3 regions of the Telluria sp. GW821-FHT07G12 genome follow, and region 1 is predicted to be linked to each of the others. Evidence: predicted binding sites of a transcription regulator. Region 1 holds the regulator's gene; each other region holds the start of a gene.
What was found. Region 1 encodes HrcA, which represses chaperone genes, less so after heat shock. Its sites were predicted from a motif close to TTAGCACTCNNNNNNNNNGAGTGCTAA; they were not measured.

Region 1 (4,398 bases):
AGGCTTGATCGGATCGTGACGCCGGTCAGCTGGCCCGAGAAGGCGCCGGCGTCCGAGCCGATGAAGGGATTGCCTTCGCGGTCGAGCGCGCCCGCCAGGGTGGCGTCGGCGTCGGCGGCGATGGTCTCGATCAGCATGCGGCCCATGCGGCCGCTGGCGCCGGCAACGGCAATATTCAGCTGGGTCATGCGCTTACTCCCCGCCGCGCTTGGCCGCATCTTCGCGCTTGCGCTTCATTTCATCCAGCGTTTCCTGCTCGGTCTTGGTCTCGTACTTCGAGATGCCGATCAGGCGCGAGATGTATTCGCGCTCGCTCGGCAGGTTGCCGCCGTCGATCTTGGCGACCAGGTTGTCCTTGAAGTAGACGGTGACGCGGCTGGTGGTCAGCTCGCCGTTGCCGCGCGCGAGGTAGAACGGGTAGTCCCAGCGGTCGGCGTGGAAGGCGTCGGTCAGCAGCGGAGTGCCGAGGATGAACTTGACCTGGTCGCGGCTCTGGCCGACCTTCAGCTGGCCCAGCATCTCCTGCGACACGAAGTTACCCTGCTGGATGTCCGGGCGATACGGCGAGAACACCCACAGGAATTTTTGCAGCTTGGTGACGGTGGTCGTCTGCGCGCCAGCATTCGCGGCTGCCGCGGCCTTGTTGGCATCGGCGGCGACCGCTTCCGGCGCGGTGCTCACCGGCGCCGCCGGCTTGGTCTGGTTACGCCAGGAGGCGCAGCCGGAGACTGCCATGGCCGTGACGGCAAGGCCGGCCACGAGCACGGCCCGGGCGTGGGAACGATGGAAAACGGCATTCATGACGCGCATATCTAACCTTAAAATCGATTGGGCGGAGCTGCAAAACGCTATATCATAAAGCACTCCGCACATCTCAGCCCATCTAAGAGTAACAAAACATGAGCAATAACCCAACCGACCTGAAGGCCAGCGGCCTCAAAGCGACACTGCCGCGGCTGAAAATCCTGGAGATCTTCCAGAACAGTACGGTGCGGCACTTGACGGCGGAAGACGTCTATAAAACCCTGTTGAACGAGAACATGGACGTGGGCCTGGCCACGGTGTACCGCGTGCTGACGCAGTTCGAGCAGGCCGGCCTCCTGAACCGCAATCACTTTGAAACCGGCAAGGCCATCTACGAGTTGAACGCCGGCTCGCACCACGACCACCTGGTCTGCCTGGACTGCGGCCACGTCGAGGAGTTCTACGACGAAGAGATCGAAAGCCGCCAGCAGAAGATCGCCCTCGAACGCGGCTTCAAGATCGCCGAGCACGCCCTCGCCATCTACGGCAACTGCCAGAAGACCGACTGCCCGCACCGCCACCGCTAAGCGGCATCGTCGTCACAGCCTGTCTTGCGCCGCGCGCCCATCGGCCGCGGCCATCACCTTTCTTACCGCCGCTATCACCAGTTCCGGCTCCTCCTGCTGGATGTTATGGCCGCTCCGCATGGTCAGCACCTGGGAGCCGTCGCTGAACTGGCGCAGGAAATCGGCGTGCAAGTCGCGTTTCACCGCCACCGCTCCCACGCTTTGCAGGAAGAACTCCGGCTTTTCCACCTGCTGCACCGAGGTCAGGACGACCACCGGCACGTCCGGCAGCCTGCCATCCAGCGGCGGCGGCAGCGCGCCCCGGTCGAGGACCGGCTTCAGCGCCTCGTACTCCGCCTTGAATGTCGCCGGCACGAGGGCGTCGAAGCGGCGGTCGTCGTCCGCTGCGCGTGCGGCATCGAGCTTGCGCAGGGCCGGATTGAAGCCTTCGTCGGCCGGATCGACCAGCACCATGCCCGCCACCTGGCCCGGATGGCGCAGCGCGAAGGCGCGCGCCAGCAAGCCGCCATAGGAGTGGCCGACCAGGATGAAGGGCGGCTTCAGCTTCGCGCTGGCGATCAGCTGGTCGAGTTCCAGGCTGCTTTGCAGGATGCTGCGCGCTTCGGGCCGCGGGTCGGAGCTGCCGTGGCCGGCGCGCGAGTAGCTCACGACGTGCGCTGACTTCGCCACCTCCGGCGCAACCTTGCGCCAGGTCTCCAGACCGGTGGCGAAGCCGGATTCGAAGATGACCGTATAGCGCCCGCTGCCCTGCTCCGCCGCCTGCACCTGGTAGCCGCCCACGGCGATGCGCTCGTCCGGTGCGGAGGCGCCGCTGCGGGCAACGGCGCAGCACACGAACACGATGGCGGCGAGAAAAAGGGGACGGGCAAATCGATTCACGGCAATTCCTTGGCAAATGGCGCACGCGGCGCGATGACAGGACTATAGCCGTGGGGTCTGTCTCGCTGAAACTGTAAGAACTCCCAGTAGGAAGTCAGGAGTGGCTGAGCGCGTTCGACAGCAGCTTGGCGGTGATATCGACGATCGGGATCACGCGCTCGTAGGCCATGCGGGTCGGGCCGATCACGCCGAGGGTGCCGACGATCTTGCCGTTCACTTCATAGGGCGCGGTGACCACGCTCATCTCGTCCATCGGCACCAGCTTGGATTCGCCGCCGATGAAGATCTGCACGCCGCCGGCCTTGCTGGAGACGTCCAGCAGCTGCATCAGCCCGGTCTTCTGCTCGAACATCTCGAACATCTGGCGCAGCGAACTCATATTCGACGAGAGGTCGCTCACCGACAGCAGGTTGCGCTCGCCCGAAATGATCATGTCGTCGGTTTCCTGCAGCGCCTCGCTGCCCGCCTCCACCGCGGACTGCATCAGGCGCGCCATGTCGTCGCTCAGCTGGCGCAGCTCGCCGGTCAGGCGCGCGCGCACCTGGTCGAAGGACAGGCCGGCGAAATTCTGGTTCAGGTAGTTGGCCGACTGGATCAGCTGCGAGGGGCTGTAGTCGACGTCGGTCAGCAGCAGGCGGTTCTGGACGTCGCCGCGCGGATCGACGATCACCAGCAGGATGCGTTTTTCGGACAGGCGCAGGAATTCGATCTGCTGGAACGCGGATTCGCGCCGCGGGCTTTGCACCACGCCGGCGAACTGCGACAGCGAGGACAGCATCTGCGCGGCGTTGGCGATCACCTTCTGCGGCTGGTGCGCGGGCAGGCGCATGCCGGCGCCGACGGCGTCCTCGTCGATCTGCTGCACGGTGAGCAGCGTATCCACGAAGATGCGGTAGCCGCGCGGCGTCGGAATCCGGCCGGCCGAGGTGTGCGGGCTGGCGACATAGCCCATCTCTTCGAGGTCGGCCATGATGTTGCGGATCGTGGCCGGCGAGAGGTCGAGGCCGGAAATCTTCGACAGCGCGCGCGAGCCGACAGGCTGGCCGTCGGCGATGTAGCGCTCGACCAGGGCTTTCAGCAGGGTTTGTGCACGGTTATCGAGTTGCATGCTCACATTATGCACGTTCGCTAGCCCGCTGGGGAGTCATGCGCGCGGTCAACCATAGGTGCGCTTGAGCCAATCCAGCAGTTCGTCGAAGTTGCGCACGATCGCATCCGGCTCGACGCCGTGCTCGCGGTGCTTGTTGCTGCCGTTCCGGTTCATCCACACCCCGCGCATACCGACGTCTTGGGCGCCCTGGACGTCGAGCAGGACGTCGTCGCCGACATACACCGCATCCCAGGGCGCGACGCCCAGCGCGCGGCAGCCGGCCAGGAAGATCTCCCGGTCGGGCTTGGCCACGCCCAGCTGAGGCGCCGACACCCAGGCCTTGAAATGGTGCTCCAGGCCGATCGTGCGCAGGTCGGCGTTGCCATTCGTGATCGCGCCCAGCAGCACCCGCCCCTTCAGGCGCAGCAGGCCCGGCACCACGTCGTCGTAGGGCACCACGGCATTGCGCGCGGCGAAGAACTCGGCCATCGCCAGTTCCACCTTGGCGGCATCCTCGCCCGCCGTTTCGAAGGCGGCCAGCAGGCCGGCGCGGCGCAGCTTGCCCAGGTCGAGCTGGAATTCGGGGTGGCGCGCCAGCAGCTCCAGGCGGGCCTGGCGCAGGCCGTCGATCGTGAACTGCTGGGCCACGCGCGGCGCGTGCTCGCGCAGCCAGGCGAACAGGGTCTCCTCGGCCTGCAGGATCACCGGGGCGATCGGCCACAGGGTATCGTCCAGGTCGAACAGGATGGCCTCGGGCCAGGCGGGTCGGGTCGTGGTCATAGTCCAGCATAGCGAGGCCGGCCATGAAAATCAACGTTATACAGACGTCGTTACACCGTGATACAAAGGCAAATGACGCTGCGGCTTGGCAAATGCTCTAAAATGTCGGGTTATATTCTACTCAGCGGTGCCGCCGGTCTTTCCTGCGCCATCCCGTCCAACGGAGATTCTATGAAGAGTTCGATCCTGTATGCCGGCGCTGTGCTGGCATGCGCGCTTGGCCTGTCCGCCTGCGGCGGCGGCGATGGCGACCTGCCCCTGGCCGTGTCGATTGCCGGCGGCGTGACCAAAACCGGCCTGGTACTGGTTAACCGGGGC
Region 2 (4,398 bases), on a different contig from region 1:
CTGGAAGGTTTCACCAGCCGCACCACGGACGCCGCCCGCGTCGACGGCATTGCCGAGCAGATGAAGGCGCTGCCGGGCGTGGATTCGGTGCAGGTCGACTCGGCCTGGGTCAAGCGCCTCGCCGCCCTGCTGGGCGTGCTGCGCCTGGTGCTGCTGCTGCTGGCGATCACCCTTGGCGTGGTCGTGATCGCGGTGGTGTTCAACACCATCCGCCTGCAGGTGCTGACCCAGCGCGACGAGATCGCCGTCTCCAAGCTGCTGGGCGCGACCGACAATTTCATCCACCGCCCCTTCTATTACACCGGCGCCCTGCTCGGCCTGTGTGCCGGCGCGGTGGCGCTGGGGGCCGTTTCCCTGGCCCTGCACCCGCTGAATGCGGCCATCGCCGAATTCGCGCGCCTGTACGCCTCGGAATTCCAGCTGTCGGCGCTGCCGCCGCTGGGCCTGGCCGGGCTGCTGGCCATCAGCGCCGGGCTGGGGCTGGTGGGGGCGATGCTGTCGGTGCAGCGGCATCTGGCGCGCCTGAACTGAAATCAAGCCTAGAAATGACAAACCCGCCAGAAGGCGGGTTTGTTTTTTTATTCGGGGTGGTCCCGCTCAGCGGGACCAGAACTGACCTAGCGTCATCACCAGTATGGGTGCTGGGAGAGGACATAACCTAGGGCTGCATACGCAGTATATCATCATGATCCCCGATGATCAAAAATGATGCACATGGACTGGATTGAGCTTGAAAAACATTTTTCCTCGGCTCGGTTAGGCCGCTACCGTGCGTCGTGCAACGGCGACGAAGTCAAAGCGGCAAAAGCCTATGGTAATAATTTGCTGCTGGCCGAAGCCATGATGCCGATGCTCAGTGTGCTTGAGATTGCGTTGAAAAACGGAATACACCGCCGTCTCAGCGCTTTCTACAAGCGTCCGGACTGGTGGGAAGCATTGGCCGGCAACCCTTCGTTCGCATGGCAAACCCGCGAGATATCCAGCACGAAGACTAAGTTGCAACGCCGCGCAGAACCTGCTACACCTGACAAGATCATCGCGGAACTGGCCTTCGGCTTCTGGAGTTCGCTATTCAATGTCCAGTTTCAGACGGTATTATGGAAAGAGCTTCGCCTGGTATTTCCCCGTTGTCCGAAACCTCAGCGGCAGCGACATACCGTCTCATCGGCCTTGAACCAGATCCGAGATCTTCGAAACCGTGTCTTCCATCATGAACAGCTGCTCTGGTTAACCCCATCCCTGATCGACTTGCACACGAAGGGGATTGAGGTCATCAACTGGCTCGATCCAAAGCTGCCACCCTGGCTTGCTACTTACGATCGCCTGCCTGCCACCTGGGCCGCCATCCAGCCAATTTGATTACATTTTTGTTATCCCATCCGCCGTTGGCCAGAAAAATCCACGGCGGAGACGGGATATACGCCTACAAAAGTAGGTGCGCCACTTCACAGACCTCAAACCATATGGGGCCTAACCTGTCTTCTACCTAATTCAAATAGTATGAGCGTCACGTTTGACCCGTATCAACGGTATCGCTCACATCTGCTCTACAGTTGAATCGAGCCAAAAAATTCGATTCCCAGAAGCAATACTTTAGCAGGACTTAAGGACGTCGTCGGGGATATGGAGGCGGCTAGCACTCACCTCAAGAGAGTGCTAATATTACGTCTAACCACTGTCTCGCATCCCGTAACAAGCCGTAAGAGGTGTGCCTTCGGGGCTCTCTTTCGGGCATATTGACGATGCAGCACAGAATACTCTACGAGGGAATATGACTATGTCCGCACAATCCGCATTGGTTCCCGCTGGCACCCGTGCTCTGGGACTGGGTTTTACCGGCAATCTCGGCAATATCGACGCCTATATTTCAGCCGTCAACCGTCTGCCGATGCTGTCCCACGAGGAAGAGGTCTCGCTGGCGAAGAGCTTGCGGGAACAGAACGACCTGGACGCCGCGCAGAAGCTGGTGATGTCCCACCTGCGCCTGGTGGTCTCGATCGCGCGCGGCTACCTCGGCTACGGCCTGCCGCACGCCGACCTGATCCAGGAAGGCAATATCGGCCTGATGAAGGCAGTCAAGCGTTTCGACCCGAACCAGGGCGTTCGCCTGGTGTCGTACGCCATGCACTGGATCAAGGCCGAGATGCACGAATACATCCTGAAGAACTGGCGTCTGGTGAAGGTCGCGACGACCAAGGCCCAGCGCAAGCTGTTCTTCAACCTGCGCAGCAACAAGACCGGCCTGGACGCCATGTCGCCGCAACAAGTCGACGACCTGGCCAAGATGCTCGACGTGAAGCGCGAAGAAGTGATCGAGATGGAAACCCGCCTGTCGGGCCGTGACATCGCGCTGGAAGCGCCGACCGACGACGAAGACGACAAGTTCTCGCCGATCGCCTACCTGTCCTCGGACCAGCAGGAACCGACCAAGGTGCTGGAAGCCAACGACGTGGTGCGCCTGCAATCGGAAGGCATCGAAACGGCTCTCGGCAAGCTGGACCCGCGTTCGCGCCGCATCGTGGAAGCACGCTGGCTGGCCAACGACGACGGCTCGGGCGCGACCCTGCACACGCTGGCCGAAGAGTTCGGCGTATCGGCCGAGCGCATCCGCCAGATCGAAACGGCTGCACTGAAGAAGATGAAGACGGCGCTGGCGTCCTACGTCTAAGCGAACGTCGCTTCAAAAATAAAGGCACCTTCGGGTGCCTTTTGTTTTTGTTCAGCCCAGCTTTTCCTTGAAAAACGCGACCGTGCGCCCCCAGGCCAGCTTGGCCGCCGCTTCGTCGTAGCGCGGCGTGGTGTCGTTGTTGAAGCCGTGCTCGGCGCCGGCGTAGACGAAGTGCTGGTAGTTCACCTTGTTCGCCTGCAGCGCGGCCTCGTAGGCGGGCCAGCCGGCCAGGATGCGCTCGTCCTTGCCGGCGTCGTGGATCATCAGCGGCGCGCGGATCTTCGCCGCGTCGGCTGCGCTCGGCTGCGAGCCGTAGAAAGGCACGGCGGCCGCCAGCTCGGGCAGCTGGGTGGCCAGGTAGTTGGCGATGCCGCCGCCGTAGCAGAAGCCGACCACGCCGACTTTCCCCGTTCCCTGCGGCAGCGCCGCCAGCGCGTGATACGCCGCGATGAAGTCGGCGCGGGTCTTGACCTGGTCCAGCTTGGGGAAGAGCGCGCGCGCCTTGTCCTCGTCGCCGGGATAGCCGCCCAGCGGGAACAGCGCGTCCGGCGCGTAGGCGATGAAGCCCTCCAGCGCCAGGCGGCGTGCGATGTCTTCGATATGCGGATTCAGGCCGCGGTTCTCGTGCACCACCAGCACCAAGGGCAGCTTGCCCCTGGCATTCGCCGGCATCGCCAGGTAGCCGCGCACCGTCCCGTAGCCCTGCGGCGACGGGAATTCCTGGTAACTGGTCTTCAGGCGGGCGTCGCTTGCCGCCACCAGCGGCGCCGCGAACGAGGGCGAGAGCTGCGCCAGCAAGGTGGCGGCAGTCGCGCCGCCGACCGCGTAACGTCCCGCCCGCGCAAGAAAGTCGCGGCGCGACAGGCGGCCGTGGACATAGCCATCGAACAGCTTCAGCACTTCAGGATCGAAATCGGTGGCGCTCAGACGCTTCATCGTTCACCTCTCCATGATGGTTGAATTGACAAGCATACGCCAATTCAGGGTAGAGTAGCCATCCCTCACCGATGAAAGCGCCCCAGCCATGTCGCTCCTGCTCTACGGCCATCCCTTCTCTTCCTACACCCAGAAAGTGCTCATCGCACTCTACGAAGGCGCCCTGCCCTTCGAATTCCGCTGCATCGGACCCGAGACGCCCGAACACGTCGCCGAATGGCTGCGCCTCTGGCCGCTGCGCAAATTTCCCGTCCTGGTCGACGGCGATCGCGACTTCGCCGAAACCAGCATCATCATCGAATACCTGCAACTGGCCCATCCCGGCAAACTGGCCCTGCTGCCGGCCGATCCGATGGCAGCGCTGGACGTGCGCTTCCTCGACCGCTTCTTCGACCTCCACGTGATGTCGCCGGTCCAGCATGCCGTCGGCGGCGCCCTGAGCGGCGACCCGGACAAGCGCCGCGATGGCCTGGCGCACGCCGTGGAAAAGCTGGACTGGGCCTATGCCTGGCTCGAGCAGCGGCTTGCGGGCAGGACGTGGGCTGCAGGCGAAGACTTCACGCTGGCCGACTGCGCCGCCGCGCCCGCGCTGTTCTACGCGGACTGGACCCATCCGATCCCGGCAGACTTCCCCGTGCTGCGCGCCTACCGTGCGCGCCTGCTCGCACGCCCCTCCTTCGCCCGCGCGGTGGACGAGGCGCGCCCGTATCGGCCTCTATTTCCTCTAGGTGCCCCTGACCGGGACTAATTAGGGAAGGGTGAGAAAGCGAGGATTTTCCCCCGTGTAATATGGG
Region 3 (4,398 bases), 720 kb from region 1:
CGCCCGGCAGCGGCGCTTCCTCGTCCATGTACTCGTCGTTGAGCAGGTGGATCATGCCGGTGTCGCGCGCAACGAGCGCTTTCGCGCTGCCTTCGCCGTCGTCGACCAGGATGGCCGCGTTCTCCAGTTCGTCCAGTTTGATTGCCCTCATCGCCCGCCTCCCGGAATGAAAAAAGCCCGCGGGGCGCAAACCCCGCGGGCCTTACTTTACTACTCGGCTGGCTGTGAAGCCGTCCGGCTTGATTACATCATGCCGTCCATGCCCATGCCGCCCATACCGCCCATGCCGCCGCCCATGCCGCCGGCCGGCTTGTCTTCGACGATCTCGGAGACCATGCAGTCGGTGGTCAGCATCAGGCCGGCGATCGACGCTGCGTTCTGCAGAGCCGAGCGGGTGACCTTGGCCGGATCCAGCACGCCCATTTCGACCATGTCGCCGTAGGTGCCGTTGGCGGCGTTGTAGCCGTAGTTGCCGGTGCCGTTCAGGACAGCCGAGACGACGACCGACGGCTCTTCACCGGCGTTCTGGACGATCATGCGCAGCGGCTCTTCCATTGCGCGCAGGACGATCTTGATGCCGGCTTCCTGGTCCGGGTTGTCACCCTTCACCTGCAGGGCAGCGCGGGCGCGCAGCAGAGCGACGCCGCCGCCCGGGACGATGCCTTCTTCCACGGCAGCGCGGGTAGCGTGCAGCGCGTCTTCCACGCGTGCTTTCTTCTCTTTCATCTCGACTTCGGTAGCGGCACCGACGCGGATCACGGCAACGCCGCCGGCCAGCTTGGCCACGCGCTCTTGCAGTTTTTCGCGGTCGTAGTCCGAGGTCGCTTCTTCGATCTGAACACGGATCATCTTGACGCGTGCTTCGATGCCTTCAGCGGCGCCGGCGCCATCGATGATGATGGTGTTTTCCTTGCCGACTTCGATGCGCTTGGCCTGGCCCAGTTCGTTCAGGGTGACTTTTTCCAGGGTCAGGCCGACTTCTTCGGCGATGACCTGGCCACCGGTCAGGATGGCGATGTCTTCCAGCATGGCCTTGCGGCGGTCGCCGAAGCCCGGGGCCTTGACGGCGACGGTCTTCAGGATGCCACGGATGTTGTTGACCACCAGGGTCGCCAGCGCTTCGCCTTCGATGTCTTCGGCGACGATGACCAGCGGACGGCCAGCCTTGGCGACTTGCTCCAGCACCGGCAGCAGGTCACGGATGTTCGAGATCTTCTTGTCGCACAGCAGGACGAACGGGTTCTCGTGAACGGCAACCTGCTTGTCCGGGTTGTTGATGAAGTACGGCGACAGGTAGCCGCGGTCGAACTGCATACCTTCGACGATGTCCAGCTCGTCGTTCAGCGACTTGCCGTCTTCGACGGTGATGACGCCTTCCTTGCCGACCTTTTCCATCGCCTCGGCGATGCGCTCGCCAACGGACGAATCCGAGTTGGCCGAGATGGTGCCGACCTGGGCGATCTCTTTCGAGGTGGTGGTCGGCTTGGCGATCTTCTTCAGTTCTTCGACGGTGGCGGTGACGGCCTTGTCGATGCCGCGCTTCAGGTCCATCGGGTTCATGCCGGCGGCAACGAACTTCATGCCTTCGCGCACGATGGCTTGTGCCAGCACGGTCGCGGTGGTGGTGCCGTCACCGGCGTTGTCGCTGGTCTTCGAAGCGACTTCCTTCACCATCTGCGCGCCCATGTTCATGAGCTTGTCTTTCAGCTCGATCTCTTTCGCGACCGAGACGCCGTCCTTGGTGACGGTCGGGGCGCCGAACGAACGGTCCAGCACCACGTTGCGGCCTTTCGGGCCCAGGGTGACTTTGACTGCGTTGGCCAGGATGTTCACACCCTCGACCATCTTGGCGCGTGCCACATCGCCGAAAATTACGTCTTTAGCTGCCATGTTATTAATTCTCCGTATTCAGGAAAGTGTTGGACTGATTACTGGGCCACGACGGCCATGATGTCTTCTTCGCGCATGACCAGCAGCTCTTCGCCGTTGACCTTGACGGCCTGGCCCGAGTACTTGCCGAACAGAACGCGGTCGCCGACTTTCACTTCCAGCGGACGGACGTTGCCGTTTTCTTGCACTTTGCCGTTGCCCACGGCGAGAATCTCACCCTGGTCCGGTTTCTCTGCCGCCGCATCGGGGATGATCAGGCCGGACGCAGTTTTGGTTTCCTGGTCGAGACGCTTCACGATCACGCGATCGTGCAATGGGCGAAGGTTCATGCAAAACTCCTTTGACTGTTGATTGATTATTCGTTGGTGGTGAGGGGCTGTTAGCACTCCTCACTAACGAGTGCTAATTATAGGGACGATAATTCGCTATTTCAAGCAGCGATGTTGGCGATTTGGTAGACTTTTTTGTGGTTTCTCAAGCGGATGGGCCAGTCTGGCGCAAGGAAGCGCAGAAGCCTACCACCCATTTTTTAAAACCTGCGCACGGAACGCCGCCTGTTGACGAAGAATCGCTCCCGATCCTATAGTTATGGATGATTTCCGAATTCCAAGAACTGTCCGATAAAATCGATCGGCTCGCCCAGCTGACCCAGTCGCTGCGTAGCGAGAACTACCTGCTGCGCCAGGCCAACGCCTTGCTGAGCGCCGAAAACGTCGATTTCAAGAACCGGCTGCTGCAGGCCCAGCAACGCGTCGAAGCGATGCTGGCCCAGCTCGAACCCGCCGACGACGTCGCCGACGAAGACGCATCCTCCAACCCTGACGACGCCGAGGCCGCGCAATGATCCACCTTGACGTTTTGATCATGGGCCAGTCCTATCGCCTGGCCTGCCGCGAAGGCGAGCAGCAGACGCTGCGCGAAGCCGTTCATTACCTCGACAGCAAGATGTGCGCGCTGCGCGACTCCGGCAAGGTGAAGGGCACCGACCGCATCGCCGTCATGGCCGCGCTGTCGGTGGCCGCCGAACTCCTGTCCGTCAAGTCGCCGCAAGGCCCGCTGGGCGACCAGTCCATGCTCGAAGTCAAGCGAAAACTGGAAGCCATGCATTCGGTGTTGGATCAGGCTCTGTCGCCGCAAGAAAATCTTCTCTGAGCCGGAATTCGTTTGACATGGCAGTTCATCGTAGTAAACTGCCGTCTACCCTGCGGTGTTCGAGATTTGCCATATATTCCTTGAACCATTCATTCGCATAGGTTGCGGAATATGCTTGGTGGGCGTGATCGTCACTAGTTTGACGAACCCGAAATTGAGCTGACTGTGACCACCTTGAGCCTTTTAGGTTCGGGATGCCGGCAAAAACGGCACAGGCGGGGCTACAATCCTGAGCGGCTGCGGCACATAAGTGCGCAGCCGCTTTTTTTATTATTGGAGTCTGCGCATGGCGTACTGGTTGATGAAATCCGAACCCGATGAAGTCAGTTTCGGCGAGGTCCTGAAAGCGAAGGACAAGACGGTCGCCTGGTTCGGCGTTCGCAATTACCAGGCCCGCAATTTCATGCGCGACCAGATGCAGGTCGGCGACGGCGTGCTGTTCTACCACTCCAGCTGCGCGGTGCCGGGCGTGGCGGGCTTTGCGCGGGTTGCGAGCGGGGCCTATCCGGATGCCTCGCAATTCGATCCCAAGAGCCACTATCACGATCCGAAGGCGACGCAGGAAAACCCGCGCTGGATCTCGGTCGACGTGCAGGCGGTGGCGCAGGGACGCTACTTGCCGCTGACGGAGTTGCGCGCGGTACCGGAACTGGAAGACATGGTGCTGCTGCAGAAAGGCAGCCGGCTGTCGATCTCTCCGGTCACGCCGGGACAGTGGAAGAAGATCCAGGAACTGGCCGGCGTCAGCTGACCCCGATCAGGGTATCGCGCCGTATGCGCAGGCGTGTGTGCGGCGCGCGGATGCCGGCGAACATGCCCCAGGCCGCGGCCCAGCGCAGGGCCTGGTCCGTGGCCGCGCCGAAAGGACGGGCCGCGGCGGCGCGCTTCAAGGCGATCGACATGCGCTGCATCGCGTACAGCTTTTTGGGTGAGAGGGCGTGCTTCATGGGACTACCATAGATTCCCATGCGGCCACGAACGGTGCTCCACCTAACTCACGGCGACAATCGAGCTGCTTTGTTTTGCCGGCCAGCGGAGAGGGCCGCCGGCGCTTGCAGGAGAACGCCTAGCGCGCCTGTAAGAACTCGCCCAGCACCGCTTCTGCGAACTTCGTCTGCTCGGCTTGGTCGATATCGGTGTTATTCAGCAGGACCAGCGCGGCGCCGTCCGCCGGCGCATACACCAGCAGGGTTTTGTAACCGCCGATGACGCCGCCATTCCAGATGACCGTGCGCCGGGACGCGCCGCCGCCGATGTCGCGGACTCTGCCGCCCAGCGCATAGTTTTCGGCCGCGTACTGCACCGTCAGCAGTTCGGCGCGCGACTTCTTCGACAGCAGATCGCCCGCGTACACGG

Region 2: rpoH (RNA polymerase sigma factor RpoH) is a predicted target of HrcA. The motif match lies at 1,634-1,660, and genes of this name have one in related genera.
Region 3: groES (co-chaperone GroES) is a predicted target of HrcA. The motif match lies at 2,270-2,296, and genes of this name have one in related genera.

Annotation. Positions count from the first base shown of each region.
Region 1 is NZ_JBWKQA010000001.1:1,665,695-1,670,092, forward strand. It holds gene dapB (4-hydroxy-tetrahydrodipicolinate reductase) at 1-188, opposite strand, end outside; gene AC07PE_RS07675 (outer membrane protein assembly factor BamE) at 193-801, opposite strand; gene fur (ferric iron uptake transcriptional regulator) at 900-1,331, shown strand; gene AC07PE_RS07685 (alpha/beta fold hydrolase) at 1,344-2,210, opposite strand; gene hrcA (heat-inducible transcriptional repressor HrcA) at 2,305-3,318, opposite strand; gene AC07PE_RS07695 (HAD family hydrolase) at 3,367-4,080, opposite strand; gene AC07PE_RS07700 (hypothetical protein) at 4,252-4,398, shown strand, end outside.
Region 2 is NZ_JBWKQA010000003.1:192,448-196,845, reverse strand. It holds gene ftsX (permease-like cell division protein FtsX) at 1-531, shown strand, start outside; gene AC07PE_RS13465 (hypothetical protein) at 715-1,359, shown strand; gene rpoH (RNA polymerase sigma factor RpoH) at 1,778-2,668, shown strand; gene AC07PE_RS13455 (dienelactone hydrolase family protein) at 2,720-3,604, opposite strand; gene AC07PE_RS13450 (glutathione S-transferase family protein) at 3,693-4,352, shown strand.
Region 3 is NZ_JBWKQA010000001.1:944,522-948,919, reverse strand. It holds gene AC07PE_RS04600 (hypothetical protein) at 1-151, opposite strand, end outside; gene groL (chaperonin GroEL) at 244-1,890, opposite strand; gene groES (co-chaperone GroES) at 1,929-2,219, opposite strand; gene AC07PE_RS04585 (hypothetical protein) at 2,483-2,734, shown strand; gene AC07PE_RS04580 (cell division protein ZapA) at 2,731-3,042, shown strand; RNA gene ssrS (6S RNA) at 3,087-3,268, shown strand; gene AC07PE_RS04570 (EVE domain-containing protein) at 3,329-3,793, shown strand; gene AC07PE_RS04565 (hypothetical protein) at 3,786-3,989, opposite strand; gene AC07PE_RS04560 (serine hydrolase domain-containing protein) at 4,109-4,398, opposite strand, start outside.